DNA from 3 places in the Kocuria oxytropis genome. Region 3 is predicted to be linked to each of the others. Evidence: riboswitches for the same ligand, from Rfam matches in the RefSeq annotation. Region 3 holds a riboswitch; each other region holds the start of a gene.
What was found. A riboswitch is a leader RNA that binds a small molecule or an ion and turns the genes downstream of it on or off. The one in region 3 is predicted to bind thiamine pyrophosphate.

Region 1 (9,971 bases), on a different contig from region 3:
TCGCTGCTCGTGCTCGGGGTGGGCTCCCTGGTGCTCTTCTACTGCGCCCGCTACTTCAAGTCCGACGCGAGCGGCATCGGCGGCTTCGGCGCCCAGCTGCTGGCCTTCGCGGGGGCCATGTTCGGCCTGGTGACCGCCGACGACATGCTGGTGCTGTTCGTCTTCTGGGAGATCACCACCGTCCTGTCCTTCCTGCTCATCGGCTACAGCCGCACCCGCCTGTCGGCCCGGCGGGCGGCGCTGCAGGCGCTGGTGCTCACCACCGCGGGCGGACTGGCGATGCTGGTGGGCATCGTGATGCTGGGGCAGACGGCGGGGACCTACCGGATCTCCGAGGTGCTCGCCGCGGCGCCGGAGCTGGCCCAGCGGGGAACCGTGGTGGACGTGGCGGTGCTCCTGCTCCTCGTGGGCGCCGTGACGAAGTCCGCGCTGATCCCGCTGCACTTCTGGCTGCCGGCCGCGATGGCCGCACCCACCCCCGTGTCCGCGTACCTGCACGCCGCGGCGATGGTCAAGGCCGGCATCTACCTGGTGGCCCGCTTCGCGCCGGGCTTCGCCGAGACCGCGCTGTGGCAGCCCGTCGTCGTGCTGCTGGGCCTGGGCACCATGCTCTTCGGGGGCTGGGCGGCCCTCAAGCAGTACGACCTGAAGCTGATCCTCGCCTACGGGACCGTCAGCCAGCTCGGCTTCCTCGTGGTGGTCGTGGGCCACGGCTCGGCGGACACCGCCCAGGCGGGCCTGGCCATGCTGCTGGCCCACGGCCTGTTCAAGGCCACGCTGTTCCTCGTGGTCGGCATCATCGACCACCGGGCGGGCACCCGGGACATCCGCCGCCTGTCGGGGCTCTCCCGCCGCGTGCCGGTGCTGTTCGCGGTCTCGGTCGTCGCCGCGGCGTCCATGGCCGGCCTGCCGCCCCTGGCCGGGTTCGTGGCCAAGGAGGCGGTGCTCGCCGCATTCGTCCACCACGCGGACGACGCCGCCGGCACCGCGGTGCTCGCCGGTCTCGTGGTGGGCTCCGTCCTGACCTTCGCCTACAGCGCCCGCTTCGTGTGGGGCGGCTTCGCGCAGAAGTCCGCCGAGTTCTCCGAGCTCGACGCCGGGGTGGGCGGCAAGGCCGTGATCAGCGACATGCAGCGGGTCGAGCCCGCCTTCCTCGCCGCCCCGCTCCTGCTCTCCGTGCTGACCGTGGTCCTCGGCCTGTGGCCCGGACCGGTCGAGGCGATGCTGCAGCCCTACGTGGACACGTTCCCGGCCGAGGAGGGCTACGAGTTCTACCTGGCCCTGTGGCACGGGCTCACCCCCGCCCTGGGGCTGTCCGCGCTCGTCGTGGCGGGCGGGCTGCTGATGTACCTGGGCCGCCGCCCGGTGGCGGACCTCCAGCGGGCCCTGCCGTCCCTGCCCGCCGGCGAGCTCCTCTACCGTCGCACCATCAACGTCCTCGACCTCGTGGCCGTGTGGATCACCGGCCGCACCCAGCGCGGTTCGCTGATGTTCTACCTCTCGGTCATCCTCGTCACGGCCATCGTGGTCCCGCTCGTGGCGCTCGTCCTGGAGGAGACCCCGCCCCTGGGCGCGCTGCGGGTCTCGGACGGGCCGGGCCAGCTGATCACCGGTGCGGCCATGGTCGTGGCGGCGCTGCTGGTGCCCCTGGCCACCAGGCGCTTCCTCGCCGTGCTGCTCGTGTCGGTCACCGGCTACGGCATGGCCCTCGTCTTCGCCCTGCACGGCGCCCCGGACCTCGCCCTGACGCAGACCCTGGTGGAGACCGTGCTGCTGGTGGCCTTCGTGCTCGCGCTGCGCTCGCTGCCCGCACCCCTGTGGCACCGCAACCCGGCCGGGCGCCGCCTCCTGCGCGGCACCATCGCGGTGACCTTCGGGCTGTTCATGATGGCGCTCGCGGCGTTCAGCATCTCCTCGCGCACCGCCGACCCCATCTCCCTGGAGCTGCCGCGGATGGCCTACGAGCTCGGCGACGGACAGAACGTGGTCAACGTCCTCCTCGTGGACATCCGGGCCTGGGACACCTTCGGGGAGATCTCGGTGCTCGTGCTCGCGGCCACCGGGGTGGCCTCGCTGATCTTCGTCACCGGCCGGGGGGACCGCATCGTGCGCTCCGGTGAGGACCCCACCACCGACCAGCTGCGGGTCATCCGCCGCCGCAACGCCGCGGCGGTCTCGCCCGGCGGGGAGCGGCTGGACATCGGTCTCGCCCGCCGCGACGACGACCTGGAGGACCCCTACCTGCTCGCCGGCCGCACGCTCGCCCCCGAGCGGCGCTCGATCGTCTTCGAGGTGGTCACGCGGCTGCTCTTCCACACGTTCATGATGGTCTCGCTCTACCTGCTGATCGCCGGGCACAACGACCCCGGCGGCGGATTCGCCGGCGGGCTCATGGCGGGCCTCGCCCTGACGGTGCGCTATCTCGCGGGCGGGCGCTACGAGCTCGAGCTGGCCACCCCCATCAACGCGGGCGCGATGCTCGGAGCCGGGCTGGCGCTCGCCGCGCTCTACGCCGTGACCCCGGTGTTCCTGGGCGGGTCGGTGATGCAGAGCTACACCGTCGAGGTCGAGCTGCCGGTCTTCGGCGCCGAGAAGTTCGTGAGCGCCCTGATCTTCGACGTCGCGGTCTACCTCATCGTGGTGGGGCTGATCCTCGACATCCTGCGCTCGCTCGGCGGGCGGATCGACCAGCGGATCGAGGAGGACGCCGTCCGCCGCCGCCGGCGCGCCCCGGGCCGCGGCACCCGCATCCGCGTCACCCGCCAGCGCGCGGTGGGCGCCGGGGCCCCCACGGGCTCCACCACGGCGACGTCCGTGACGTCGCCCACCCCGATCACGAGGACCGGCGCGGCCGGGGGCGGAGGGCACCGATGACCGTGAACCTGACGCTGCTGGTCGTGATGGGCGTGCTCTACGCCGTGGGCGTGTACCTGCTGCTCGAGCGCTCGCTCACCCGGGTCCTGCTCGGGCTGATGCTGCTGACCAACGGCACGAACCTGCTGATCCTGCACGCCGGCGGGGTCGCCGGCTTCGCCCCCCTGTACGAGGAGTCGATCGCCGCGGAGGACTACAGCGACCCGCTGCCCCAGGCACTCATCCTGACCGCCATCGTGATCTCCCTCGCCGTCACCGCGTTCCTCCTGGGCATGATCTACCGCTCCTGGGTGCTCGGGCGCCGGGACGAGATCCAGGACGACGTCGAGGACCGGCGCGTGGCACGGCAGTCCTCCTACGACGTGGAGAGCGACGCCGACGTCCCCGCCGACACCTCGGAGTTCGACGACGGAGCCCCGTACCGGGACCCGGACGAGTCCGTCGAGACCCCGGGCGTGCGGGGCCGCGCGGGGGAGGAGCGCCGATGACCGTCAACCTCGCCCAGCTGGCCCCGCTCGCCGTCATCATCCCGTTCCTGGGGGCCGCCCTGAGCCTGCTGCTGCTGCGGCGCAACGCCCTCCAGCGGACGGTGGCCATCGGCTCTCTCGTGCTGACCCTCGTGGTCGAGGCCCTCGTGCTCGTGAGCACCTGGGACGTGGGTCCGCAGGCCGTCCAGCTCGGGGGGTGGCGCGCGCCCTGGGGCATCGTCATGGTCGTGGACCAGCTCTCGTCGCTGATGCTCGTGGTCTCGACCATCGTCTCGCTCGCCGTGCTGGTCTACGCGAGCGGTCAGGGGGTGGCCGACGGCGACGAGGAGGGGCCGATCTCGATCTTCCACCCCTCGTTCCTCATCCTCGTGGCGGGGGTCTCGAACGCGTTCCTCGCCGGGGACCTGTTCAACCTCTACGTGGGCTTCGAGATCCTGCTGACCGCGTCCTACGTGCTCATGACGATGGGCGGGACCGTCCAGCGCATCCGCACCGGCGTGACGTACGTGGTGGTCTCGGTGATCTCCTCCGTGCTGTTCCTGATCACCATCGCGATGGTCTACGCGGCCACGGGCACCATCAACATGGCGGACCTCTCGGTCAAGCTCGAGTCCCTGCCGGTGGGCACGCAGATGCAGCTGCACCTGATGCTGCTGATCGCGTTCGGCATCAAGGCCGCGGTCTTCCCGCTGTCCTTCTGGCTGCCGGACTCCTACCCGACGGCCTCGGCGCCGGTGACGGCGGTGTTCGCCGGCCTGCTGACCAAGGTGGGCGTGTACTCGATCATCCGCACCGAGACGGTGCTGTTCCCGGGCGAGCGCCTGGACGACCTCCTGATGTGGGTCGCGCTGCTCACCATGGTGGTGGGCATCCTGGGCGCGCTCGCGCAGATCGACATCAAGCGCATGCTCTCGTTCACGCTGATCAGCCACATCGGGTACATGATCTTCGGCGTGGCCGTGGGCACCCAGGAGGCCCTCTCCGCGACCGTCTACTACGTGGCCCACCACATCGTGATCCAGACGAGCCTGTTCCTGGTGGCCGGGCTGATCGAGCGCCGCGGCGGCTCGACCAACGTGGACCGCCTCGCCGGGCTGGCCCGGATCTCCCCGCTGCTCGGCCTGCTCTACCTGGTCCCGGCGCTCAACCTCGGCGGGATCCCGCCGTTCTCCGGGTTCCTGGGCAAGGCCGGTCTGCTGCAGGCCGGCGTGGACCGGGGCGACGGACTGGCCTACGCCCTGGTCGCAGGGTCCGTGGTGGTGTCCCTGCTGACCCTGCTGGCCCTCATGCGGGTGTGGAACCGCGTGTTCCTCCGCGCCCCCGAGGACGCGGAGTACCCGGATCCGATCCTGCTGGCCCCGGTGCCCGCCGGCTCCCGGTTCCTGCTCAGCTCGGGCAGCGTCGACGACCAGGCGGGGAGGTTCGCGGGCAAGGGCGACGTGCGCCTGATGTCCCCGTCCATGCTCGGCGGGGCCTCGGCCCTGGTCGCGGTGGGCGTGGCCCTGACGGTGTTCGCCGGGCCGGTCTTCCAGCTCGCGGACAACGCCGCGGAGAACCTCGTCCGGCCCGAGCGCTACGTCGAGGCGGTGCTGGCCCCCGAGTCCGCGCCCCGGCCCGTCGTGGAGGAGGCACCGTGACCCGGCCCAAGAACTCCCTCCTCGTCGAGCTGCCGCTGCTGGTGTGGCTCGTGGTCGTGTGGGGCGCCCTGTGGGGCGACTTCGGCATCGGCAACCTGCTGCTCGGCCTGGTCCTGGCCCTGCTCGTGACGTGGGTCCTCTACCTGCCCGCCGTGCAGCTGTCCGGCCGGTTCAACGTGCTCCAGTTCGCGGTGTTCACCGTGACGTTCGTGTGGCAGGTGGCCAAGGCCAGCGTCGAGGTGATGCTCATCGCGATCCTCGTGGGACCGCGTGCGCGCAACGCCGTGGTGGGGGTGCGCCTGCGCACCCGCTCGGACCTGCTCCTGACGGCCACGGGGCACACCATGACCCTGATCCCCGGCTCGCTCGTGGTGGAGGTGGACCGTGCCGCCGGCACGCTGTACTTCCACGCCCTCAACATCCGCGACGCCGAAGAGGCGGAGCAGTTCCGCCGCTCCGCGCTGCGGGTGGAGGCCGCCTGGATCAGGATCATGGGCACGCGGGAGGACCTCGCCGCGCTGCGGGCCGAGCGGCGCGGGGAGGGAGCGGCCGGCACGGACCACCGGAGCACCGCCGCGATCGGTTCCCCGGTCACCGCGAGCCAGCAGGTCGTGGGCGGCCGCCGCGACGACGCCCCGTCCGGGACCGGGAACGGCGCCCCGTCCGAGACCCCCGAGGAGGACCGCCCGTGATGGAGATCGCCGTGGCCGTCGCGGCCGTGCTGCTCAGCGCGGCCGCCGCCGGCACCCTCTACCGGATCGCCAAGGGCCCGTCCCTGCTGGACCGCGTGGTGGCCACCGACGTGCTGCTGGCCATCGTGGCGGCCGCCCTGGCGGTGGAGATGGCCTACCACGGCCACCTCAACAACCTGATCCTCATGGTGATCGTCTCGCTGGTGGGCTTCATCGGATCCGTGACGGTGGCCCGCTTCGCCACCCAGACCGCCGAGCACGGGCGGTGAGCGCCGTGCTCGACACCGTGCTGGACGCCGCCGCGGCCGTGTGCCTCGTGGTCGGTGCGCTCATGTCCCTCGCCGCCGCGATCGGGCTGGTCCGCTTCCCTGACCTGCTGACCCGCATGCACGCCGGGACCAAGCCGCAGGTCTTCGGGCTGCTCCTCATGCTCACGGCCGTGGCCCTGGAGAACCGCGACCCCGTCATGATCCCGCTCATCGCCCTCGGATGGGTCTTCCAGCTGCTCACCGTGCCCGTCTCGGCGCACATGGTGGGGCGCTCGACCTACCGGAGCAAGCACCTGAACCGGGCCACGCTGACGCAGGACGACCTGCAGGAGGTGCTCGACCGCGCCGCGGACCGGTCACCGGAGCGCGGCGGGGGCCGCGGCCCCGGGAACACCGCGGAGAGCACCGGGGAACATGCCGCAGGAAGTGCCGGGAGGACCGCGTCAGGGGCCCCCGGGGGGAGAGTCGGGGAGAGTGCCGCCGGACCTGCTGCGGGGAGCGCCGCCGGGACCACCGCGGGCAGCACGGCGAGGGACTCCGCCGGGGACGCCGCCGCGGTGCTCCCGGCACCGAGCCCGGACGGCCGGGAAGCAGACGGACAGCAGGCTGACGGAGCGGCGGGGACGCGTTAGGCTGGTCCGGATCGACGGGGCGCACCGGCGTCCCCCGGACGACAAGGAGCAGCACTCCATGAACACCAAGGTTCTCGAACTCGTGGGCACCGGCCTCTCGCTCGGCGGCGTGGCGCTCTCGCACAAGGTGCTGGGCGCCGCGTGGACGCGCATCACCGGCGACCCGCCCCCGGCCAAGAACCCGGACCCGGACGAGGCCTGGGCCGGGATCATCATCTGGGCGCTCATCACCGGCCTCGTGGGCACCGTCATCAAGGTCGGCATCTCCCGTCAGGTCGCGAAGCTGGAGAACCGCCCCCGGGAGAGCCCGAAGGTCTCGAGCCAGGCCGAGGTCTGAGACCCGGCGAACACGCTCGCGCAGGGGCCCCTCCCGCCGCACACCGCACCGGCGGCCGGCGGGAAGGGCCCCTCGTCGTGCGGGTGCGCGCGGACGGGCGGGCGACGGGGTAGAATCGGTGCCACTGAACGACAGGGGAGCGCCCCACCGGTGACGCCGGTGTGGCGCTGAGAGTGCGGATCGCCGCAGACCCTCGAACCTGCTCCGGTTAGCACCGGCGAAGGGAGTCGAGCATCTCAGGGGTGTTCCCCGGGGGCGCCACCGGCGCGGACCCGGAAGAACCCCGTCCCCTCCTGGCACCGACGGCTCGCTGAGCCCAGGAGGAACGCACCGTGAACAGCACCACCCACCGTCCCGCCCGCCGCCCCGGCACGTCCCGCGCCCCGTCCTGGCGCGTGGTCGACATCGTCGTGGCCGCCGTCCTCGCCGCCGTGTGCGCGGTGGTCTTCTGGGCGTGGTCGAACCTGCTCTATCCCGTGGTCGGCACGGCCGCGGTGGCCTATCCGCCCGCCGTGGGCCTGATCGCCGGCGGCTGGCTCGTGGCCGGCGTGCTCGGCGGGCTGATCATCCGCAAGCCCGGCGCGGCCCTGTTCTGCGAGCTGCTCGCCGCCGTGATCGAGAGCTTCCTGGGCACCCACTTCGGCCTGCTGGTCGTCCTGTCCGGTCTCGTCCAGGGCATCGGCGCCGAGCTGGCCTTCGCCGCCTTCCGGTACCGCCGCTTCGACGCCCTCGCGGCGGCCGTCGCGGGCGCCGTGAGCGGGATCTTCCTCGGCGTCCACGAGAACATCGTCTACAACTACGAGTGGACCCTCGGCCACCAGGCGGTCTACGTGGTCCTCGCCGCCGTCTCGGGGGCGGTGCTGGCGGGTCTGCTGATGCACGCCGTGGTGCGGGCCCTCGCGGGCACCGGCGTCCTGCAGGGACTGGCCTCCGGGCGGGCCGTGCGGCGATGACGGCGCCCACCACCCGGCGCCGGGCGGTGCCCGCCGCCCGCGGCGCGCGCGTGGAGGCCCGCGGGTTCGGGTGGCACCACCCCGGACGGGACACCGCGGCCCTGCACGGTCTCGACCTCGTGCTGGAGCCGGGGGAGCGGGTGCTCCTGCTGGGTCCCAGCGGGGCCGGCAAGTCCACCCTCCTGCACGCCCTGGCGGGGGTCCTCCACGACGACGACGGCCGGTCCGGCGCCGGCGAGCTGCTGCTCGACGGACTCCCGCCGGACCGCGCCCGCGGCCGCGCCGGCCTCGTGCAGCAGGATCCCGAGTCCCAGGTGGTGCTGTCCCGGATCGGTGACGACACCGCGTTCGGCCTCGAGAACCTCGCCGTGCCCCGGGAGCAGATCTGGCCGCGGGTGCGCGAGGCCCTCGGGGCCGTGGGCCTCGACCTCCCGCTCGAGCACTCCACCTCGGCCCTGTCCGGAGGGCAGAAGCAGCGCCTGGCGCTCGCGGGTGCCGTGGCCATGAGCCCCGGGCTGCTGCTGCTCGACGAGCCGACCGCCAACCTGGACCCCGCCGGCGTGCGGCAGGTCCGCGACGCGGTGGTCTCCTGCCTCGACCGCAGCGGCGCCACGCTCGTGGTCGTGGAGCACCGCGTGGCCGTGTGGGCCGAGGTGGTGGACCGTGTCGTCGTGCTCGGCCGCGACGGCGGGATCACCCACGACGGGTCGCCCGGGGAGGTGCTCGGCGCGGCAGCCGACGAGCTCGCCCGGGCGGGGGTGTGGGTCCCCGGCCGGGTGCCGTCCACGCGCGCGCCCGCCCGCCCGTCCGGCCCCGTGAGCGCCGATCCGGCGGACCGCCTGCTGACCGCCGCCGGCCTGGCCGTCTCGCGCACCCAGCCCTCGGCGCGCCGGCTGCGCGCCCGCCGCCGGGCGGCCCGCCGCGGCCGGCCCCTGTCCGACGCCGCGGCCGGCCGTGACCTCCCCGCGGCGGTGAGCGACGTGGACCTGGGGCTGCGCCGTGGCCGCGCGCTGGCACTGACCGGGCCCAACGGCGCCGGCAAGTCCACGCTCGCCCTGACGCTCGCGGGTCTGCTGGCCCCCGTGCGCGGCACCGTGACCGCCCACCCGGACCTCGACCGCGGCGCGGGTCCCGACCCCCTGGAGTGGAGCGGCAGGGAGCTCGTGGCCCGGATCGGGACGGTCTTCCAGGAGCCCGAGCACCAGTTCCTGCGCGCCACCGTGCGCGCCGAGCTGGAGCACGGCCCCCGGGTGGCGGGCACGCCGGCGGCCGAGCGGGAGCGGCGCACGGACGAGCTGCTGCGCCGGCTGCGGCTCTCCCACCTGGCCGACGCCAACCCGTTCACCCTCTCCGGCGGCGAGAAGCGGCGGCTGTCCGTGGCCACCGTGCTCGCCACGGACCCCGACGTGCTGGTGCTCGACGAGCCCACGTTCGGCCAGGACGCGCTGACCTGGGCGGAGCTCGTGGAGCTGCTCGTGGAGCTGCTCGACGCCGGCACGTCGGTGCTGGCCGTGACGCACGACGAGGACTTCGTGCGCGCCCTCGGCGCCGAGGTGCTCGAGCTCGGTCCGGCCGGCCCCCGCGTCCCGCTGCGGCCGGCCCCGGAGCCGGTCCGGTGAGCGCCCCCGCCCTCGCGCCGTCGGCGCGGCTCTCCCTCCTGGGGCGGACGAACGCGCTGGCCAAGCTGGCCGGGGCGCTGCTGCTGACCGTGGTGCTCGTGCTCAGCGCGGACCCCGTGACGTCGGGGACCGTGCTGCTGGGCGAGGTGGTCCTCCTGGCGCTCGCGGGCCAGCACCCGGTCGCGCTGCTGCGCAGGGCGTGGCCGGTGGTCGTGGCGGCCCTCGTGAGCGGGTGGGGCACCGCCCTGCTCGCGGAGGACTCCGGGCCCGTGCTGCTCGACCTGGGGGTCACCGGCGTCTCGGTCGGCTCGCTGGCCGCGGGCGCGGCGATCGCCCTGCGCGGGCTGGCCCTGGCCCTGCCCGGGCTGATGCTGGTGCTCACCACCGACCCCACGGACCTCGCGGACGGCCTCGCCCAGACGCTGCGCCTGCCGGCCCGCTTCGTGCTCGCCTCGCTGGCCGCGCTGCGG
Region 2 (9,210 bases), on a different contig from region 3:
GTGGCGCCGATCTGGCGGAAGAAGTTGTTGGCCGCCGTGGCCGTGCCGACCTGCCGCAGGGGGAAGGTGTTCTGCACGATCAGCACCAGCACCTGCATGGACAGCCCGAGCCCCAGCCCCAGGACCGCGATGTAGAGGCACACGTGCCACACGCCCTGGTCGGAGGTCAGGGTCGCCAGCAGGCCCATGGCCACGGCCACGATCACGCTGCCGGCCACCGGCAGCCACTTGTAGCGGCCCGTCCGGCTCACGGCCCGCCCGGAGAGCACGGAGGTCACGAGCAGGGTGCCCATCATCGGGACCATCAGCAGTCCGGACCGGGTGGCGTCGACGCCGAAGACCATCTGCAGGTAGGTGGGCAGGTAGCCCAGTGCCCCGAACATCGCCACGCCGGTGAGCAGCCCGGCGAGGGTGGTGAGGACGAAGTTGCGCTCCCGGAACAGGTGCATCGGGATGATCGGCTCGGCGGTGCGCCGCTCCACGGCCACGAACGCCGCGGAGGCCACGAGTGTCCCGGCGACCAGGCCGAGGATCACCGGATCGGTCCACGCGTACTTGCCGCCGCCCCAGGTGGCGAACAGGACCAGGCACGTCGTGGCGACGGCCAGCAGCGCCATGCCGCCGATGTCCAGCCGGGGCCGCCCGGCGTGCCGGGGGAGCTTGAGGAACAGGACGGCTCCGGCCAGGGCCAGCAGCCCGAGGGGGATGTTGATCCAGAACGCCCAGCGCCAGCCGGGGCCCTCGGTGAAGAACCCGCCCAGCAGCGGGCCGATGACCGAGGACACCGCGAACACCCCGCCCATGACGCCCATGTACTTGCCGCGCTCACGGGCGGGGACCACGTCGGCGATGGCGGCCTGCGAGAGGATGATGAGCCCGCCGCCGCCCAGGCCCTGGATCGCGCGGGCCGCGATGAGGACCTCGATGGTGCCGGCGAGGGCGCCGACCACGGAGCCGGCCATGAACACGAGAATCGCGCCCAGCAGGAGCGGCTTGCGTCCCATCAGGTCCCCGAGCTTGCCGTACACGGGCATCATGATCGTCGAGGCGAGGATGTAGGCGGTGATCACCCACAGCATCTCGTCCACGCCGTCGAGCTCCCCCACGATCGTGGGCAGCGCCGTGCTGAGCACGGTCTGGTTCAGCGCGGCCAGGAGCATGGAGAGCATCAGGCCGACGAAGAGCAGCCCGAGGTGCTGGGAGCCGGCGGCCGGCTCCGCCCGGTGGGAGGGAGTGCGGGTCATGAGAGCTTTTCCTGGAGGTGGTGGAGGAGGGTGAGCGCCGACTCGTGGTCCTCGGTCGGCAGTCCGTGCGCCGGGGAGTAGCCCTCGGCGGTGATGGCGAAGCGCAGCGGGACGCCGGCCAGCATGACGAGCATCCGGGCGACCTCGTCCACGGCGTGCTCCCCGATCCCGGCCGACCAGTGCGGGTCCCGCGCCAGCAGCTCCGCGAGGGTGTCGCAGACGAGGGACTCGGCCTCGAGCATCAGCTCGTGCCGGCGGCGTCCCAGGCTCGGGTGGTCCTGCAGCAGCTTCCGGCGCCGCTCCGCGTCCCGGCCCGCGTAGGCGCTGCGGGACACGGCCAGCAGCAGGCGCGAGACCTGCCCCAGCAGGTCGTGCTCGAGGGAGAAGCCCTCCAGCAGCTGCGGGTCCAGCACAGGGGCCCGCATGCCCAGGACGGCGTCCTCCTTGGCGGGGAAGTAGTTGAAGAAGGTCCGCGGGGAGACCCCGGCCGCGGCGGCGGCGGCCTCCACGGTGGTGCCCTCCACGCCGTGCTCGACGGCGAGGGAGGCGGCCGCCTCGTGGATGGCGGACCAGGTCTCGGCCTTCTTGCGGGCGCGCAGGGTGAGAGGAGGCGGGGCGTTCACGTCCATATTCTTGCACTCCTGCATCTTTTGCACAACTGCATTATTGTTCCGGCGGGTGCCTACGGCGCCACGGTCTTGCGGTAGTGCCGGGCGGACTGGGTGTAGCCGTGGCGTTCGTAGAACCGGTGGGCTCCGTGCCGCCGGTGGGACGTCGAGAGCTCCAGCTCGGTGGCTCCCATCTCGCGGGCCGCCTGTTCCGCCGCCTCGAGGAGCAGGGCGCCGACGCCGCGGGAGCGTTCGGCCTCGTCGACCACCAGGGCCGTGAGCCGGGCCCGGTAGGCGCTCTCGGTCAGGAACGGCACTCGGTGGACGTGCGCGAGGCCCACCACCGCGGAGCCGGTCTCGGCCACCCAGCACCGGTCGTCCGGCGAGACGGTGCTCACCCACGTCCGCACCCACTCCTGCTCGGGCGTGTATCCCAGCTGCCCGAGCAGATCCAGCACGGCGGACACGTCGGCGGGCCGGGCCCGCCGGATCCTGACGGACGCGGTCACGACGACGTCCTCACGGTGGGCGCCAGTCCCGGGTCCTCAGTCCTGCAGCGGATCGTGGCCCCAGTTCATCAGGGAGTAGCGCCACCGGGTCTCGCGCACGTCGCCGTCGGGGCGCTGTGCCAGGTGGCGGTGGACGTAGCCGACCACCGTGCGCATGTGCTCGTGGTCGGCGTCGGTGCGCTCGCCCTTCGGCGTCCGCAGGATCTCCACGATCCGCCGCCCGGAGCGGTGGCCCACCGACTCCCCGCCGTCGTCCTGGCCCACCGAGGTCGACTCCTCGGTCTCCAGCCACGCCGAGAGCTGCCCGGCGGTCATGTTGACGGCCTCGTCGAACTCCTGGCCGGTGGTGTCGTCGTCGGTGCTCATGTCTCGCTCCTCAGGACCAGCTCGGTGTACTCGTCCGCCGGGAACCGCACGCGCGCCCGGAGCGTCTGCGGCCGGTGCGCCAGGACCGTCCCGGCAACCGCCCGTTGGGACGGCTGCCGGTGCCGTGGCCGTCCGGGCGGTCCTCGTCCGGGTGCCGGTGCTCGTTCGGCGGACGGGGCCAATCTATCCCAGCCGATCCGTCCGGCGGCTGCGCTCGGCCGGTGCGGCAGTCCGTTCGGCGCCACGCCTGTCCGGCCGCCCGGGTCCCGCGGGCCATCGCCGGCGTGTGGCGGCACGTTCGGCAGATCACCTGCCGGTGCCGCGGGTCCGTCCTCGGGGCCCGCTTGCGCCCTGGGCGCGTGTGCGCCCAGGGCCCGCACGTGACTGGCGCCCGCTCGCGCCGGGCCCGCTCGTGCCCGGGACCCCCGGTGCTCCGCGGCCGGGCCGGGCCGCGCTCAGGCGGCGACGCCCACCTGGATGAGGGTGTTCCAGGGGTCCTCGAAGCGCAGCACGGCGCCGTCGTGCCGGGTGGTGATCCGGTGGTCCGCGAGCCGGGACTCCAGGGCGGCGACGTCGTCGGCGGTGGGGAGGTCGATGTTGACCTGGCCCAGTCCGAGCGAGGCCGCGCGCGGGCCGGCCCCGGCGCTCTGCCAGGTGTTGAGCGCGATGTGGTGGTGGTAGCCGCCGGCGGCGATGAACAGGGCGGAGCCGATGTCGCTCATCACCTCGAAGCCCAGGACGTCCACGTAGAACCGCCGGCCCAGCGGGATGTCGCCCACCTGCAGGTGGACGTGGCCCAGGGTCGCGGGCGGGGCCACCGGGCGCTGCCCGTCCTGCGGCACCAGGTGTTGCTGCAGGAAGCCGTTCGGGTCCAGGGGGTTGGTGGCCAGGGTCAGCAGGCCGTTGGCCTCCCGCCGCCACGTGTCCCGGGGGCGGTCGGTGTAGAGCTCCACCCCGTTGCCCTCGGGGTCGTCGAAGTAGAAGGCCTGGCTGTAGAGGTGGTCGGCGCTGCCGGTGAAGGAGCGGGGCGCCACGGTCGCCACGGAGGCCAGGGCCGCCGCGAGGGCGGGCTCGTCCTCGAAGACCACCGCGGTGTGGAACAGCCCGGCCTGACCGCGGCGGGCCGGCGGGAGCTCCTTGACCTGGCGCAGCCGCACGACCGTCCGGCCGTCCCGGCCCAGGACCGCGGTGTCCCCGGCGTGGGACAGCACGTCGAGGGTGATGGCGTCCGAGTAGTAGGCGACCATCGTGTCCAGGTCGGACACCAGCAGCTCCACGGCGCCCATCCGGGTGTCGGCGGACAGCAGGTCCTCCGCGGGACGCTTCGTCAGGCTCTCGGGGGCGGGGTTCTGGGGAAAGATCGGCATCTCGGGGTTCTCCGTCGGCGTGGACAGCACATTGGTTGATGTGTCCCCAATGCTACCCGGAGAAGCTTTCCGGTGCAAGTAAATGCCGGAGGTGGTCGGGGAGAGGTGGTCAGAGCAGGAAGATCAGCGCCGCCATGACCGCCACGATGCCCAGGAAGACGAACCCCCACGCCTTGAGGTTGTCGGAGTCGTCCTCCTCGGGCTCGGCCGGGCGCGGAGGCCAGCCGCCCGGGCCGGGGCCGAACACCGGTCCCGAGGAACCCGGCCCGGCCGCTCCGGGGCCCGCCGCCGGCTGCTGGCCGGGACCGTACCCGTGACCGCCCAGGCCGGGAGCGTCCTGCCCCGGGGCCCGGCCGGGCGGCGGCGGGGCCGGTGTCGCGGGGCTCACGCCCCACCGCGGCGCCTCGGGGGACTGCGCCAGCGGGGCGTCCGGTGATCCCGCGCCGCGGTCCGCGGGGGTCCCCGGGGAGGGCGCCGGTCCCGCGGCCGCCCCCGGGGACGGCGGAGGGGCCGGGGGCAGCGTCTCGTCCGGGAGCGCGGGACCGTCCTCGCGGTGCCCGCGCTCCGCCTGGGTCAGCAGGCTCACGAACTGCTCGAGCGGCTCGGAGCCGTCGTGCTCCCGCGCCAGGAAGCGCTCGGCGCGGCGGCGCACCACCTTGTAGACGCGACCGTCGTCGGGGATGCCCAGGTCCCGTGCGGCCCGCGCCACGGCCAGCGGGGGCTGCTCGGGCAGGGGGTTCGTGCCCCACTCCAGGAGGCCGGTCAGCAGGGGGCGCTCGAGCACGGAGCCCAGGGCCGCCCGGGCGCCCGGCACCCGGGTCAGCTCCAGCAGCCCGCTCGGCGGGGCGGACGGGCACCCCGGCACGTCGCTGGGCAGCCGGGCGGCGCGCTCGAGCCAGAAGGTGTCGCCGAAGAGGGTGGCGAGCAGGACGGCCGCGGCGAGCCGGTCCTCGCTGGGCGGGGCGTCCTCGGGGCCGCCCTGCTCCCAGTGGGTGCCGAGCGCGCGGCGGGCGGACTCGCCGGCCAGCCGGACGCGCAGCTGCACGTCCTCGGGGCCGCGGGCGGTCTGCGCGGGGCGCTCCACCGCGCGCCGCACCTGGGGGTCGAGCTCGGGGTCCATGGGCCACCTCTCCGTCGTCGTCCGTGGGTCCATGCTCTCAGAGCGTGCTGGGCGCAGGCGGGGAGCCGGGCGGGAGGAACGGGCCGCGCTCAGGCGGGGAGCAGGCTGCGCAGCTGCCCCGCCGCGAGGCGGGACTCGGGGGCCTCGGTGACGGCCCGGACCACCACGACACCGCGCGCGCCGGCCGCCAGGACCTCCGGGAGCCGGGTCTCGTCGATGCCGCCGATGGCGAACCACGGCACGGCCCGCGGCTCCGGCTCCGCGGCGGGCCGGGCCCGGGTCAGCTCGGCGACGGCCCGGACGAACTCCAGCCCGGTGGCCGGGCGCCCCGGCTTGGTGGGGGTGGCCCAGACGGGGCCCGTGCAGAAGTAGTCGACGTCCGGGTCCTCGAGCGCCACCCGGGCCTGGTCGAGGTCGTGGGTGGAGCGCCCGATGAGCACGTCGGGCCCCAGCAGCCGGCGCGCCCGGGCGGGGGAGAGGTCGTGCTGTCCCCCGTGGAAGACGTCGGCGCCCACGAGCGCGGCGATGTCGGCGCGGTCGTTGACGGCGAACAGGGCGTCGTACTCGGCGGCCACCCGGCTCAGCAGGCGCAGCGCGGCGATCTCCTCGTCCGTGTCGATGCTCTTGTCCCGCAGCTGGACGATGTCCGCCCCGCCGGCGTACGCGGCGTGCAGGAAGTCCTCGAGGTCGCCCCGGTCCCGGCGCGCGTCCGTGCACACGTAGAGGCGGGCGGCGCGGAGCTTCTCGGTGCGGGCGCTGCGCAGCGCGGGCCCGGCGGGGACGGAGGGGGCGCGGGTAGACTCGGTCACACGCTGATGATAGGTCAGCGGTTCTGCGGGAGCCCCACCGGGGCTGAGAGGGCGTCCAGCGCCGACCGCCACACCTGATGCGGGTCATGCCGCCGGAGGAAAGGACGAGCCGAGTGACGTCTGCGCACCCCGCCCCGAGCACCGCCCCCCACCCGCCGCCCGGGCAGCCCGAGCACGTCCGGGCCGACGTCGCCGTGGTCGGCGCCGGGGTGATCGGGCTGGCCACGGCCTGGGAGCTGCGCCGCCGGGGCCGCTCCGTGGTGGTGGTGGACCCCGAGCCGGGCTCGGGCGCCAGCCGCGCCGCGGCGGGGATGCTCGCCCCGGTGAGCGAGGTCCAGTACCAGCAGGAGCCCCTGTACCCCCTCATGAGCGCCTCGGCCGCCGCGTACCCGGCGTTCGTGGCGGCGCTCGAGCAGGCCGCCGGCGGGACGGTCGGCCACCGCGCCACGGAGACCCTGGTCTGCGGTGCGGACGCCGCCGACCGGCAGGCCCTGGCGGACCTGCGCGCGCTCCAGGCCCGCCACGGCATGACCGTGGAGCCGCTGTCCCTGCGGGAGGCCCGGGCCCTCGAACCCGCCCTGAGCCCGCGTCTGTCCTCCGCGTCCCGGATCCCCCACGACCACCAGGTGGACCCGCGCCGCCTCGTGGCCGGGCTGCTCGCCGCCCTCACCGCCCCGGAGCTCCCGGACCTCCCGGCCGGGCGGGACGGCGGGCCGGCCCGTCTCGTCCACGGCCTCGCCACGGGGCTGCGCCGCCACGCCGGGGGCGCCGTGACCGGCGTCCGCCTGGCCGACGGCGGCATGGTCTCGGCGGCCTGGACGGTCCTCGCCCCGGGCGCCGGGCTGGGCGAGCTCGAGGGGCTGCCGGAGGACTGGCACCCGCCCCTGCGCCCGGTGCACGGGGACATCCTGCGCGCCCGGGTCCCCGCCGGGTCCCCGGAGCTGCTCGAGCGCACCGTCCGCGGCCTGGTGCACGGGGTGCCCGTCTACCTGGTGCCCCGCACGGACGGCACCGTGGTGATCGGGGCGACCTCCCGCGAGGACGACCTCACCGGTCCCAGCGCCGGCGGCGTGTTCCGCCTGCTGCGCGACGCCCAGGCGCTCGTGCCCGGCGTGGCCGACCTCGAGCTGACCGAGGTGCTGGCCCGCGCCCGGCCCGGCACCCCGGACGACATCCCGTACCTGGGCCGGGTCCGCGACCCGGACGGCTCGTCCGTGCCGGGGCTCGTGGTCTCCACCGGCTACTTCCGCCACGGCGTGCTGCTCGCCCCGCTGGCCGCCCGGCTCGCCGCGCAGCTCGTCACCGGCGCGGACGGGCCCGACCCGGGCGCCGACGCCGCGCACCTCGCCAGCACCGACCCGCACCGCTTCGACCGCCCCGTCGAGGCCCGCAGAGGGGACCCCGAACCGGCCGCCGCCGGACCCGGCCCCCGGACCAGGAGCACCCGATGACCGCCATCACCCTCAACGGCCGCCCGCACGAGGTGACGGCGGAGGCGACCGTCGTCGACCTGGTCGCCGAGACCGTCGGCCGCCCCCTGGGCCCGGACGGCGCCCCGCTGGACGGCGGTCGCCTCGGCGTGGCCGTGGCCGTGGACGCCGCGGTCGTGCCGCGCAGCCGCTGGCGCCGGACGACCGTGGCCGAGGGCCAGGCCGTCGAGATCATCACCGCCGTCCAGGGAGGCTGACGTGCACCCCGGCCCCACCCACGACCCGCTCGTGCTCGACGGCACCGAGCTGTCCTCCCGGCTGATCATGGGCACCGGCGGCCTGAGCTCGCTGCAGACCCTCGAGCAGGCCCTGCTGGCCTCCGGCACGGAGCTGACCACCGTGGCCCTGCGCCGCTACGCCCCCGGTCAGGGCGACTCGCTCTTCGCGCTGCTCGAGCGCAACGACATCCGGATCCTGCCGAACACCGCCGGCTGCTACACCGCCCGGGACGCGCTGCTGACCGCCGAGCTCGGCCGCGAGGCCCTCGAGACCGACTGGGTCAAGCTCGAGGTCATCGCCGACGAGGACACGCTGCTGCCCGACGTGGTGGAGCTCCTCGACGCCACCGAGCAGCTCGTGGCCCGCGGCTTCCGGGTCTTCGCCTACACCTCCGACGACCCGGCCGTGGCCCGGCGCCTCGAGGACCTGGGGGCGGCGGCGGTGATGCCGCTGGGCGCCCCCATCGGCACGGGCCTGGGGATCCTCAACCCCCACAACATCGAGCTCATCGCCTCCCGGGCGTCCGTGCCCGTGGTGCTCGACGCCGGGATCGGCACCGCCTCCGAGGCGGCCCTGGCCATGGAGCTGGGCTGCGACGCCGTGCTGCTGGCCAGCGCCGTCACCCGCGCCCAGGACCCGGTGGCGATGGCCACCGCGATGCGCCACGCCGTGGTCGCCGGCCGGCTCGCGGCCGGCGCCGGGCGGATCCCGGCCCGCCGGCACGCCCGGGCGTCCTCGCCGATGGCCGGGCGGATCGACGGAGCCGCGCCCGGCGACGGGCCCGACACCGGCCCGGGCGACGTGCCGCGTGGGGACTGGGCGCCCGTGGGGGAGCGGCCGTGAGCCCGCTGCGCCCGCTCGTGCCGCCGGGCCCCGAGCTCACCCGCGAGCAGCTCGAGCGCTACGCCCGGCACCTGACCCTGCCCGGGATCGGCCCCCTGGGCCAGCGGCGGCTGAGCAGCGCCCGCGTGCTCGTCGTCGGCGCCGGGGGACTGGGCTCCCCGGCCCTGCAGTACCTCGCGGCGGCGGGGGTGGGGACCATCGGGATCGTCGATGACGACGTCGTGGCGCTCTCCAACCTGCAGCGCCAGGTGGTGCACACGACCGCCGACGTCGGCCGTCCCAAGGCCGACTCCGCGGCCGAGACCGTGACCGCGCTCAACCCGCTGGTCGAGGTCCGCACCCACCCCGTCCGGCTGGCCGCGGACAACGCCGCGCAGCTCCTCGGCGAGTACGACCTGGTCCTGGACGGCGCCGACAACTTCGCCACCCGCTACGTGGTCAGCGACGCCGCCGCCGTGACCGGCATTCCCTGCGTGTGGGGTTCCATCCTGCGCTTCGAGGGCCAGGTCAGCGTGTTCTGGGCCGGGCACGGGCCCACTTACCGGGACCTCTACCCCGAGGCCCCGCCGGACGGGGAGGTGCCCAGCTGCGCCGAGGGCGGGGTCTTCGGCATGCTCCCCGCCACGGTCGGCTCC
Region 3 (9,971 bases):
CTCCACGTGGCGGAGGAACTCCAGGCCCAGGCCCTTGCCCTCGGAGGCGCCCGGGATCAGCCCGGGCACGTCGGCCACCGTGTAGCGCACGTCGCCGGCCTGGACCACGCCGAGGTTCGGGACGAGCGTGGTGAAGGGGTAGTCAGCGATCTTGGGCCGGGCGGCGCTGATGGCGGCCACGAGGCTGGACTTGCCGGCCGAGGGATAGCCCACCAGCGCGATGTCGGCGATGGACTTCAGCTCCAGCACCACGTCCCGGGAGGAGCCGGGGGTGCCCAGGAGCGCGAAGCCCGGGGCCTTGCGCTTGACCGAGGCCAGCGCGGCGTTGCCCAGCCCGCCCTGGCCGCCGGGGGCGGCCACGAACTCGGAGCCCTGTCCCACCAGGTCCGCCAGGACGTTGCCGTCCTGGTCCTTCACCACGGTGCCGTCCGGGACGGACAGGACGAGGTCCTCGCCCTTGTGCCCGTGCCGGAGGTCCCCCTTGCCGGGGCCCCCGTTGGGCGCCGACTGGTGGGGGGCGTGGTGGTAGTTCAGCAGAGTGGTCGTCTGGCCGTCCACGCGCAGGACCACGCTGCCGCCGTCTCCCCCGTTGCCCCCGTCCGGTCCGCCGAGCGGCTTGAACTTCTCACGGCGGATGGACACGCAGCCGTGCCCCCCGGAGCCGCCGGAGACGTGCAGGACGACGCGGTCGACGAAACTGGCCACGGGGAACTCCTCTGGTCAAGTACGGACGGGCCCGCGCACGGGCCACGTTAAGACTGTAGAGGGCGGGCGCTGGACGCACCCACCCTCTACAGAACAAACAATGGGTGGCGCGGGTCGTGACCCGCACCGGGACCGGCGGGACCGGTCCTTGCGGCTACTCCGCGGCAGCCTGGATGTTGACGACCTTGCGGCCCCGGCGGGTGCCGAACTCGACCTGACCGGCGGCCAGGGCGAACAGGGTGTCGTCGCCACCGCGGCCGACGTTGAGGCCGGGGTGGAAGTGGGTGCCGCGCTGCCGGACGAGGATCTCGCCGGCGTTGACGGTCTGGCCGCCGAAGCGCTTCACGCCGAGGTACTGCGCGTTGGAGTCGCGACCGTTGCGAGTGGAGCTCGCGCCCTTCTTGTGTGCCATGAGGTGTGCCTACCTTCGGGTCTTTACTGGCTGATGGAGTCTGGAGGGTGACCGGGCCGGTCAGGCCTCGATGCCGGTCACCTTCACGGTGGTCAGCTCGGCACGGAAGCCCTGACGCTTCTTGTAGCCGGTCTTGTTCTTGAACTTCTGGATGGAGATCTTCGGACCGCGGAGGTTCTCGACGATCTCGGCCGTGACCGTGACGCTGGCCAGGGTCTGGGCATCCGAGGTGATCTTGTCCCCGTCGACCAGCAGCAGGGCAGGGAGCTCGATGGTGCTGCCTGCGCCGCCGGCGACGCGGTCAAGGGTAACGAGGTCTCCGACGGAAACCTTTTCCTGGCGGCCGCCAGCGCGGACAATCGCGTACACCACTTGGGAACTCACTTCTCTCGACGTCATGTGTAAACAGTGTGGGTCGAGCGCATACCTGTCAGGACCAACGACGTTGAGACGAGCTGTCGGTGACCGGCCCGTGGGACTAGGCCGAGGTCAGCGCAGGTTCGCCGCAATTCAGGAACTGCACCCGCATGTGCCGCCAGGTGGGGTGTCGAGTTTGTACACGCGCGCACCAGCATGGCACCGAAGATCAAGACTACTCGATCCGGTCAATGCCCGCCAACCGGCGCTCCGCCACCGGCGCGGCGAAGAAGTCCCGCTCGAGCGCGCACGCCTCCAGGAACACCTCCCGCATCCGGTCGCGGACCTCCGCCGGAGCCCGGCGCGCCGCGTCGTCGAGCATCCGGCGGGCCGTGCGGGTGGCCTCCTGGAACTGCTCGTCCGCGTAGGTGGCCAGCCAGTCCGCGTAGGGGTGCTCGCCGGTCCCGCCCGCGGCCGCGAGCTCCCCCAGGTGGCGCCCCACGTCCGCGTAGACCCAGTAGCACGGGAGGACCGCCGCGAGCCCCACGGGGTAGGGCTCCGCGGCGGTGGCCGCGAGCAGGAAGGTGGTGTACCGCCGCGTCACCTCGCCCGGGCCCGCCGTGGTGCCGGCGTCCCCGGCGTGCTGCAGCCGGGCCCGGTGCAGCTGTGCCTCCGTCTCGGTGCAGGAGACGGCGCCGGCCGCGAAGAACAGCCGCTGCTCCTCGTCCGGGGCCTTCGCCGCCAGCAGCGCGAGCGCCCGGCTGTAGCCGTCGAGGTACTGCAGGTCCTGGTCGAGGTAGGCGAGGAACCGCTCCTGCTCGAGCCGGCCGTCGCCGAGGCTGCGGACGAACTCGAGCTCTTCGATCTCGCGCCGCACGGGGGCGGAGACCTCCCAGAGCTCGTCGCTGAACCGGTCCGGCGCCGTGCCCCAGCTCTCCAGCGCGTCCTGGACGTGGTGGAAGTGGTGGACGGGGCCGCTGCCGTGCCCCACGGAGAGCTCGTCCGAGGCCTCGAGCGCTCCGCGCAGCCAGTCCCGGGCGATGCGCAGGCTCCGGGACCAGTCCCCGTGCCGGGCCTGGAGGGTGGCCAGGGCCGAGGAGAGGGAGCACCCGGTCCCGTGCGAGTTGGCGGTGGGCACGCGGGCGCCGTCGTGGGCGGCGAGGGGTTCCGGGACGTCCGGGCCCACGAGGGCGTCGGGGGTCCGGTCCCCGGTGAGGTGGCCGCCCTTCACGAGCACCAGGGTGCCGTGGGCGCGGGCCACGCGGTGGCCCTGCGCGAGGGCCTCCTCCCACGACGACGCCGTGTCCTCCTCCGCGAGCACGGCGAGCTCCTGGAGGTTCGGGGTGATCAGGTCGGCGAGGCCCAGCATCGAGCGCAGCGCATCCTCGGCGTCGGGCTCGAGCAGGCGCCCTCCGGAGGTCGCGACCATGACGGGATCCAGCACGACCACCGGTGGCCGGTGGGACGCGAGCCAGCGGGTGACGGCCTCGATCACCGGCACGGAGCCCAGCATCCCGATCTTGACGGCGTCGATCTCCACGTCCTCGGAGACCGCCTCGAGCTGGGCGGTGAGGAACTCGACCGGCGGGACGTGGATGGAGCGCACGCCCACGGTGTTCTGCACGACGACGGCCGTGACGGCGCTCATCCCGTAGCCGCCCATCGCGGCGATCGCCTTGAGGTCGGCGTGCTGGCCGGCCCCGCCCGTGGGATCGGTGCCGGCGACGGCCAGGACGCGGGGCACGCGGGCGGTCACGGGGCCACCTCCCGGGCGTGCTCGACGGCGAAGGCGCGCGCGTAGCGGGCCGCCGCGGCCGCGGGGTCGGGAGCGGCGCAGATCCCGGAGACCACGGCCAGTCCGGCCGCGCCGGCCGCGCGCAGGGCGGCGGCGTCCTCGACCCGCACCCCGCCGATGGCCAGGCAGGGCAGGGCGGTGCGGGTCGCGGCGCGGGCGAACCCGTCGACGCCCAGCGGCTCGGGGTGGTCGGGCTTCGTGCGGGTGGCCCGCACCGCTCCGACGCCCAGGTAGTCGACCGTGCCGGCGGGCAGGGCCGAGGCGTCGTCGAGCTCCTGCGCCGTGGCGGCGCTGAGGCCCAGCACGGCCTCGGGGCCGCAGATCCGCCGGGCGAGCACCACGGGCAGGTCGGACTGGCCGACGTGCACCCCGGCCACGGGAGCCCCGGCCGACCGGGCGGCGAGGTAGACGTCCGCCCGGTCGTCCACGAGCACCGGCACCTGCCGGCCCACGCGCTCGGCGACGGCCGTCAGGAGCGCCACCAGCTCCCGGGCCGGCGCGTCCTTTTCGCGGACCTGGACCATCGTGGCGCCCCCGCGCACCGCGGCCGCCACGACGTCCGGGACGGTCCGGGGCGCGCTCAGCGCGGCGTCCGTGACCAGGTGCAGGGTCAGGGCCGCGGGATCGAGGCGCCGGCTCATCGGGCACCCCCGTCCCGCACGAGCTCCGCCCGGGCGGCGATCTGCTCCGGCGTGATGCTGTGCATCCGGTCCAACAGCGCCACGGCGAAGGACCCCGGCCCGGCGGAGCCGGCGGCCGCGTCCTCGGCCGCGAGGGTGTAGACCGTGGTGGCGGCCACCGCCGCCGCGGCCGGGTCCGCGCGCACGGCGCTGAAGGCCGCCATGAGGGCGCCCAGGGCGCAGCCGCCGCCGGTGATGCGGGTCAGCAGGTCCGTGCCGTGCGGGACCCGCACCACGGCGCCGTCCGGCGAGCGCACGAGGTCCACGGGCCCGGACACGGCCACGGCGGAACCGGCCTGCTCGGACAGTGCCGCGGCGGCGTCGCGGGCGGCGTCGACGCCGTGGATCGCGTCCGTTCCGCGGCCGCCGGTGCCGCCGGCCAGGGCGATGACCTCGGAGGCGTTGCCGCGCACGATCGCCGGCCGGAACCCCAGGAGGTCGCGGGCCAGCGCGGTGCGCACGGGCAGGGCACCCACCGCCACGGGGTCCAGCACCCATGCCCGGCCCGCGCGGTGCCGGGCCCCGGCCGCCTCGTAGGCGGCGCCGCGCTGCTCGGCGGTGGGCGTGCCGGTGTTGATCAGCAGGCCGTCGGCGAGCTCCGCGAAGACCCCGCCCTCGCCCTGGATGTCGGTCATCGCCGGCGACGCGCCCACGGCGAGCAGCACGTTGGCGGTGACGTTGGTGACCACGGAGTTGGTGATGCACTGCACGAGCGGCGCCGCGGACCGCAGGTCCTCCAGCGCCGCGGCGGCGTCCTCGGCGAGCGCGGGATCGGCCGACTCCGGCCGGTCGGTTCCCGGGGGGCGGACGGACGGGGGTACGGCATCGCGCATCTGCGACATCCCTTCGCTAGTACTGGCTAGATCAGGTTCGACGGGTGTGTTCTCAGCCGCTCGCGCGGCACCCCGTGTCAGGTGTCCTGCCAGTCTAGGTCGTCCCGGGAGCCGGGAGGCGCACGGGGAGACCGGCCGCGAGCCCGGTGCCCCGGATTCGGGCCCGGTGCTCCGGGATCGGGTCCAGGATCCGGGGTCGGGTCCGGTGCCCCGGATTCGGGCCCGGTGCTCCGGGATCGGGTCCAGGATCCGGGGTCGGGTCCGGTGCCCCGGATTCGGGCCCGGTGCTCCGGGATCGGGTCCAGGATCCGGGGTCGGGTCCGGTGCCCCGGATTCGGGCCCGGTGCTCCGGGTTGGGGCCCTGCGTCCCGGGGTCGCACCCGCCGTGGACGGCCGCCTCAGAAGAGACCGTTGTCGTGCGGCATGTGCTCCGGCACGGGCTGGACGACCCCCCAGTGCTCGAGGATCCGTCCGTCCGCCACCCGCCACAGGTCGTAGCAGGCGGCCGGCACCGGCCCGGGGCGCCCAGCGTCCCCGGGGAACTCGAGCAGGGCCTCGGTCACGGTCAGGACGACGTCGCCCTCCCCCAGCACCCGGTGCAGCGTGTGCCGGGCGAGGCCGGCGTCCGGGCCGGGGCCGTGCTCGACGTAGCGCGCGTCACGGGCCAGCTCCTCGAGCGCGTCCCGGTCCGCGCCGATGAGCCGTTCGTGCACCCACTCGGTCAGCAGCGCCTTGTTCGCGCCGGTGTGCTCGTGGTCGGTGGGCTCCGTGGGGCCGTCGATCCGGTGCTTGCCCTCGGTGCCGGCGGGCAGCGGTGCGAGGGCGTCCCAGTGCTCGGCGATCCGGCCGTCGGCCACCCGGAAGACGTCCACGGCCACCACCGGGTCCGGCCCGAAGCCGTGGTACACGCAGTGGACCGCGACCATGTCCCCGTCCTCGAGAACCCTGAGGAGGTCGATGCGGAAGTCCTCCGGCAGCTGGCGGACGGCCGCGCGCAGGCCCTCCGGCCCGTCGGCACCCAGCGCCGAGTGCTGCCGGTACTCCGGCGCCCAGTGCCGGTCGACGGCCGAGACGTCCCGGTCGCCGAAGAGCTCGCTGCCGGCGGTGAGTACGATCTGCTTGCTGCTCATGGCCGTCCCCTCGGCGCTGCGGGCCGGGGCACCGCCGGATCGGCCCGGCCGACGGCCCGCGAGTCGTGCGACCAGGCTACTCCCGCGGGCCCCTGCCCGACAGGACGGCGGCCCCTGTGACGACGAAGGACCCCGGCCGTCCCGGCCGGGGTCCTTCATGCCGCGGTGCGGCTCAGCCTCGTTCGGCGGGCCCGCCGCTGGTGAGGTCCTCCGCCTTCACGCCGACGCCGACGACGGTCGGCGCCCGGCCCGCGGACTGCTCCGCGGGGCGCTGGACGACGGCCTTCGCCTCGTGCCGGGCACCCTCCGCGGTGGCCGCGCCTCCGGCGGTCACCTCGGCCTCGCCCGGCCGGGCCGCGGGGGCCGAGGCGCGGCGGGAGCGCCGACGGGGGCGCGCCGGCTGGTCCTCCGCCTGCTGCGGGGCCTCCGCCGGGGCGGATGCGCGGTCTCCTGCGCCCGTCCGCGCCGCACCCCGCGGCGCGGCTGCGCGCGCGTCACCGGCCTGTGCACCGGCGGCCTGTGCCTCGCCGGTGCCGGTCTCGACGGTGCCCGTCTCCACCGGGCCCGTTCCTGCGTCGGACCTCCGGGCGGCGGCGGTCCCGGCGTCGCCCGGTATCCCTGCGGCGGGGCCGGCGTCCGGCGACGTGCGCCCGAAGGCCTCCGCGAGGGAGTCCAGGCTCAGCGACCGGGGCTCTGCGGGCTCCTGCGCGGGGGCGTGCCCCTGCGGCAGCTCGATGACCTCGCCCTTGATCGTCAGGCGCGAGCCCGCCTCGGCGGCCGGCTCGGCGGACGCCTGCTCGGCCGCGGCGGGCGCGGGCGCCTCCTCCTGCTCCGGCTGCTGACCGGCGGCGTCCGTGCCCTGGCCCCGGTTGCGGCTGCGCTTGCCGCGCCGCTTCTTCCGCGAGCGGCCCGAGCCCTCGGAGCGGGACTCCGCCGAGGTCGCGGGCTCCTCCGCACGGGCCGGCTCCTCCGCACGGGCCTGCTCCGTCGCGGCGACCTCCTCGTGGTGGGTGGCGGCGGCGATGGTCGCGAACGCCGTCCGGGCGGCCTCGGCCTTGGCCTTCTCGGCCGGGTCCGGCTCGCCGGAGCGCTGCTCCGCCCGGGCGGGCTGCTGCTCGTTGCGGCCTCCGCGGCCGCGCTTGCGCTCCGTGCGGTGGGGACGCTGGTCCCGGGACTCGCCCGTGGCGCCGCCGGAACGGCCCTCCAGCGGGTGGTCGTGGACCACCACGCCGCGGCCGGCGCAGTGCTCGCACGGCTCGGAGAACACCTCGAGCAGACCGGTGCCCATGCGCTTGCGGGTCATCTGCACGAGCCCGAGCGAGGTCACCTCCGCCACCTGGTGCTTGGTGCGGTCCCGGCCCAGGCACTCCACCAGCCGGCGCAGCACCAGGTCCCGGTTCGACTCGAGCACCATGTCGATGAAGTCGATCACGATGATCCCGCCGATGTCGCGCAGCCTCAGCTGCCGGACGATCTCCTCCGCGGCCTCCAGGTTGTTCTTGGTCACGGTCTCCTCGAGGTTGCCCCCGGAGCCGGTGAACTTCCCGGTGTTCACGTCGACCACCGTCATGGCCTCGGTGCGGTCGATCACGAGCGAGCCGCCCGAGGGCAGGAAGACCTTGCGTTCGAGCGCCTTCTGGATCTGTTCCTCCACGCGGTAGTTCACGAACAGGTCCTCGTCCTCGTCCCACTTCCGGAGCCGGTCGAGCAGGTCCGGTGCGACGTAGGTCACGTACGCCTCGATGTTGTCCCACGCCTCGTCGCCCTGGACAACCATGGTGGTGAAGTCCTCGTTGAAGACGTCGCGGACCGTCTTGATCGTCAGGTCGGGCTCCGCGTAGAGCATCTCCGGGGCGAGCGTCCTGCTCGACCCGGCCCGCTCCTGGATCTGCTCCCACTGCGCGCGCAGCCGGTTGATGTCGTGGGTGAGCTCCTGCTCGGAGGCCCCCTCCGCGGCGGTGCGCACGATGACGCCGGCCCCGTCCGGGAGACGGTCCTTGAGGATCTTCTTCAGCCGTGCGCGCTCCACGTCGGGCAGCTTCCGGGAGATCCCGGTCATCGACCCGCCCGGGACGTAGACCAGGTACCGGCCGGGTAGCGAGATCTGGCTGGTGAGCCGGGCGCCCTTGTGCCCCACGGGGTCCTTGGTGACCTGGACGAGCACCGAGTCCCCGGACTTCAGCGCGACCTCGATCCGGCGGGGGCCGCCCTCGACCCGCGACGCGTCCCAGTTGACCTCGCCGGCGTAGAGCACCGCGTTGCGGCCGCGGCCGATGTCGATGAAGGCCGCCTCCATGGAGGGCAGCACGTTCTGCACCTTGCCCACGTAGACGTTGCCGATCAGGGAGTCCTGCTGGGTGTGGGAGACGAAGTGCTCGGCCAGGACCCCGTCCTCCAGGACACCGATCTGGATCCGGTTGTCCTTCTGCCGGACCAGCATCTGGCGCTCGACGGACTCGCGGCGCGCCAGGAACTCCGCCTCGGTGATCACCTGGCGGCGCCGGCCGGTCTGGCGAGACTCGCGCCGGCGCTGCTTCTTCGCCTCGAGACGGGTCGAGCCCTTCACGGCCACGACCTCGTCGACCGTGGCGGCCTCGGCGGCGCGGGGCGCCCGGACGCGCGTCACGGTGTTCGGCGGGTCGTCGTCGCTGCCGCCCACGAGCTCCATGTCGACCTCGCCGCGGCGGCGGCGACGGCGGCAGCGGCTGGTGGTGCCCCCGCCCGAGCCCTGCCCGGACTCCTCGCCCTCGTCGGCGAGCTCCGCGGCGTCGGGCTCCTCCGCGCCGTCCCCCGGGTCCTCGGCGGACGCGGTCTCCTCCTGCTGACGGCGCCGCGCCTCCCGACGCCGGGCCGCCCGCTGCTGAGCCGCCTCGCGCAGCTCGTCGAGGTCCGGGGCGTGGAACATCAGCGAGGTCGCCGTCACGGCGGCGGCCAGCGCCGAGCGGGGCTCCTCGTCGTCGGTCTCCTCCTCGGCGGTGTCCTCGGCCGCGATCCCCGTGGAAGCGGCGTCCCCGGCCGAGGTCCCTGCGGAAGAGGTCCCCGCGGCCGCGGTCCCGGCCGAAGAGGTCCCCGTGGTGGCGGCGTCCTCGGCGGAGGGGGCGGAAGCGGCGGTCTCCGCCGTGGCGGCGGGGGCCGGTTCCGTGACTCCCGGGGTGGCGGCCTGGTCCTCGCCCTGCTGCGGGCGGTCCGCTCCGGCAGGGCTCGTCACGTCCTGGAGCCGACCGGCAGGGGCGCCGGACGCGGTCCCCAGGTCCTCGGCCTCGCCCGCCGGCTCGACCCCCTCGGAGGCCTCCTCGGCCCCGGGCGTTCCGGGCGCGGGATGCCCGGGCGCGGCGGCGTCCTCGGCCACCGCTCCGGGGCGCTCGTCGCCGGGGAGCGCGGTGCCCGGTGCGACGTCGAGGGTGTCGGTCCCGGACGCGGCGTCACCGCTGCCGGACTCGGGCTCGGGCGCCGACGGCTCATCGGCAACCGCGGCGTCCGGTGCGACCTCGAGGGTGTCGGTCCCGGAGGCGGCGTCACCGCTGCCGGACCCGGCGGCCGGCGCGGGCGCCGACGGCTCGTCGGGAAGGGCGGTGCCCTCGGCGACGTCGTGGGCGGGGGTCTCGGACGCGGCCTCCGGCGCGGGCGCCTGCTGCTCGTCGGGGAGCGCGGTGCCCTCGGCGACGTCGTGGGCGGGGGTCTCGGACGCGGCCTCCGGCGCGGGCGCCGGCTGCTCGTCGGGGAGCCCGTCCGGCGCGGCGGCCGGTGCCGCGGGATCGGCACCCTGCACGGGCCCGTCCGTCACCGGGAGGTCCCCGTGCGTGTCGTTCGATGTGTTCTGCTGACCAGCGTCCAGGGCGTCCTGCGCCCCGGCCTGGTTCTCCTGTTCGGCATCCATATACAGCTGTGCTCCTGCCGCGGTACGCCGTCCGTACCCGGTCCCCGCGGCGGCTTGGTCGGCGTATCGCCGGTGGGGGTCCACGCGGCGGCCAGAAGTCCTGTGCGTACCCGTCGCGTCCCGCACACCTCGCGAACGGGCGGGGACGGCAACGAGCCAGTCCGGGGCTTCGAGCCGCTGCG

Region 1: it holds a riboswitch for thiamine pyrophosphate, as region 3 does, so the genes downstream of both, QYM41_RS00290 (ECF transporter S component) here and thiM (hydroxyethylthiazole kinase) in region 3, are expected to answer to the same signal.
Region 2: it holds a riboswitch for thiamine pyrophosphate, as region 3 does, so the genes downstream of both, thiO (glycine oxidase ThiO) here and thiM (hydroxyethylthiazole kinase) in region 3, are expected to answer to the same signal.

The regions. Positions count from the first base shown of each region.
Region 1 covers NZ_JAVFXA010000001.1:63,021-72,991, reverse strand. Annotated here, with positions in the region: gene QYM41_RS00325 (Na+/H+ antiporter subunit A) at 1-2,874, shown strand, start outside; gene QYM41_RS00320 (Na(+)/H(+) antiporter subunit C) at 2,871-3,362, shown strand; gene QYM41_RS00315 (Na+/H+ antiporter subunit D) at 3,359-4,999, shown strand; gene QYM41_RS00310 (Na+/H+ antiporter subunit E) at 4,996-5,691, shown strand; gene QYM41_RS00305 (MrpF/PhaF family protein) at 5,688-5,960, shown strand; gene mnhG (monovalent cation/H(+) antiporter subunit G) at 5,957-6,592, shown strand; gene QYM41_RS00295 (DUF4235 domain-containing protein) at 6,651-6,929, shown strand; TPP riboswitch at 7,053-7,172, shown strand; gene QYM41_RS00290 (ECF transporter S component) at 7,262-7,882, shown strand; gene QYM41_RS00285 (ABC transporter ATP-binding protein) at 7,879-9,501, shown strand; gene QYM41_RS00280 (energy-coupling factor transporter transmembrane component T family protein) at 9,498-9,971, shown strand, end outside.
Region 2 covers NZ_JAVFXA010000016.1:14,203-23,412, forward strand. Annotated here, with positions in the region: gene QYM41_RS14705 (MDR family MFS transporter) at 1-1,244, opposite strand, end outside; gene QYM41_RS14710 (TetR/AcrR family transcriptional regulator) at 1,241-1,873, opposite strand; gene QYM41_RS14715 (GNAT family N-acetyltransferase) at 1,927-2,361, opposite strand; gene QYM41_RS14720 (DUF3140 domain-containing protein) at 2,398-2,727, opposite strand; gene QYM41_RS14725 (VOC family protein) at 3,183-4,094, opposite strand; gene QYM41_RS14730 (hypothetical protein) at 4,204-5,214, opposite strand; gene thiE (thiamine phosphate synthase) at 5,304-6,023, opposite strand; TPP riboswitch at 6,039-6,141, shown strand; gene thiO (glycine oxidase ThiO) at 6,137-7,474, shown strand; gene thiS (sulfur carrier protein ThiS) at 7,471-7,710, shown strand; gene QYM41_RS14750 (thiazole synthase) at 7,712-8,575, shown strand; gene moeB (molybdopterin-synthase adenylyltransferase MoeB) at 8,572-9,210, shown strand, end outside.
Region 3 covers NZ_JAVFXA010000009.1:95,950-105,920, forward strand. Annotated here, with positions in the region: gene obgE (GTPase ObgE) at 1-705, opposite strand, end outside; gene rpmA (50S ribosomal protein L27) at 860-1,117, opposite strand; gene rplU (50S ribosomal protein L21) at 1,178-1,489, opposite strand; gene QYM41_RS10885 (bifunctional hydroxymethylpyrimidine kinase/phosphomethylpyrimidine kinase) at 1,710-3,230, opposite strand; gene thiE (thiamine phosphate synthase) at 3,227-3,910, opposite strand; gene thiM (hydroxyethylthiazole kinase) at 3,907-4,782, opposite strand; TPP riboswitch at 4,774-4,867, opposite strand; gene QYM41_RS10900 (nuclear transport factor 2 family protein) at 5,181-5,912, opposite strand; gene QYM41_RS10905 (Rne/Rng family ribonuclease) at 6,085-9,789, opposite strand.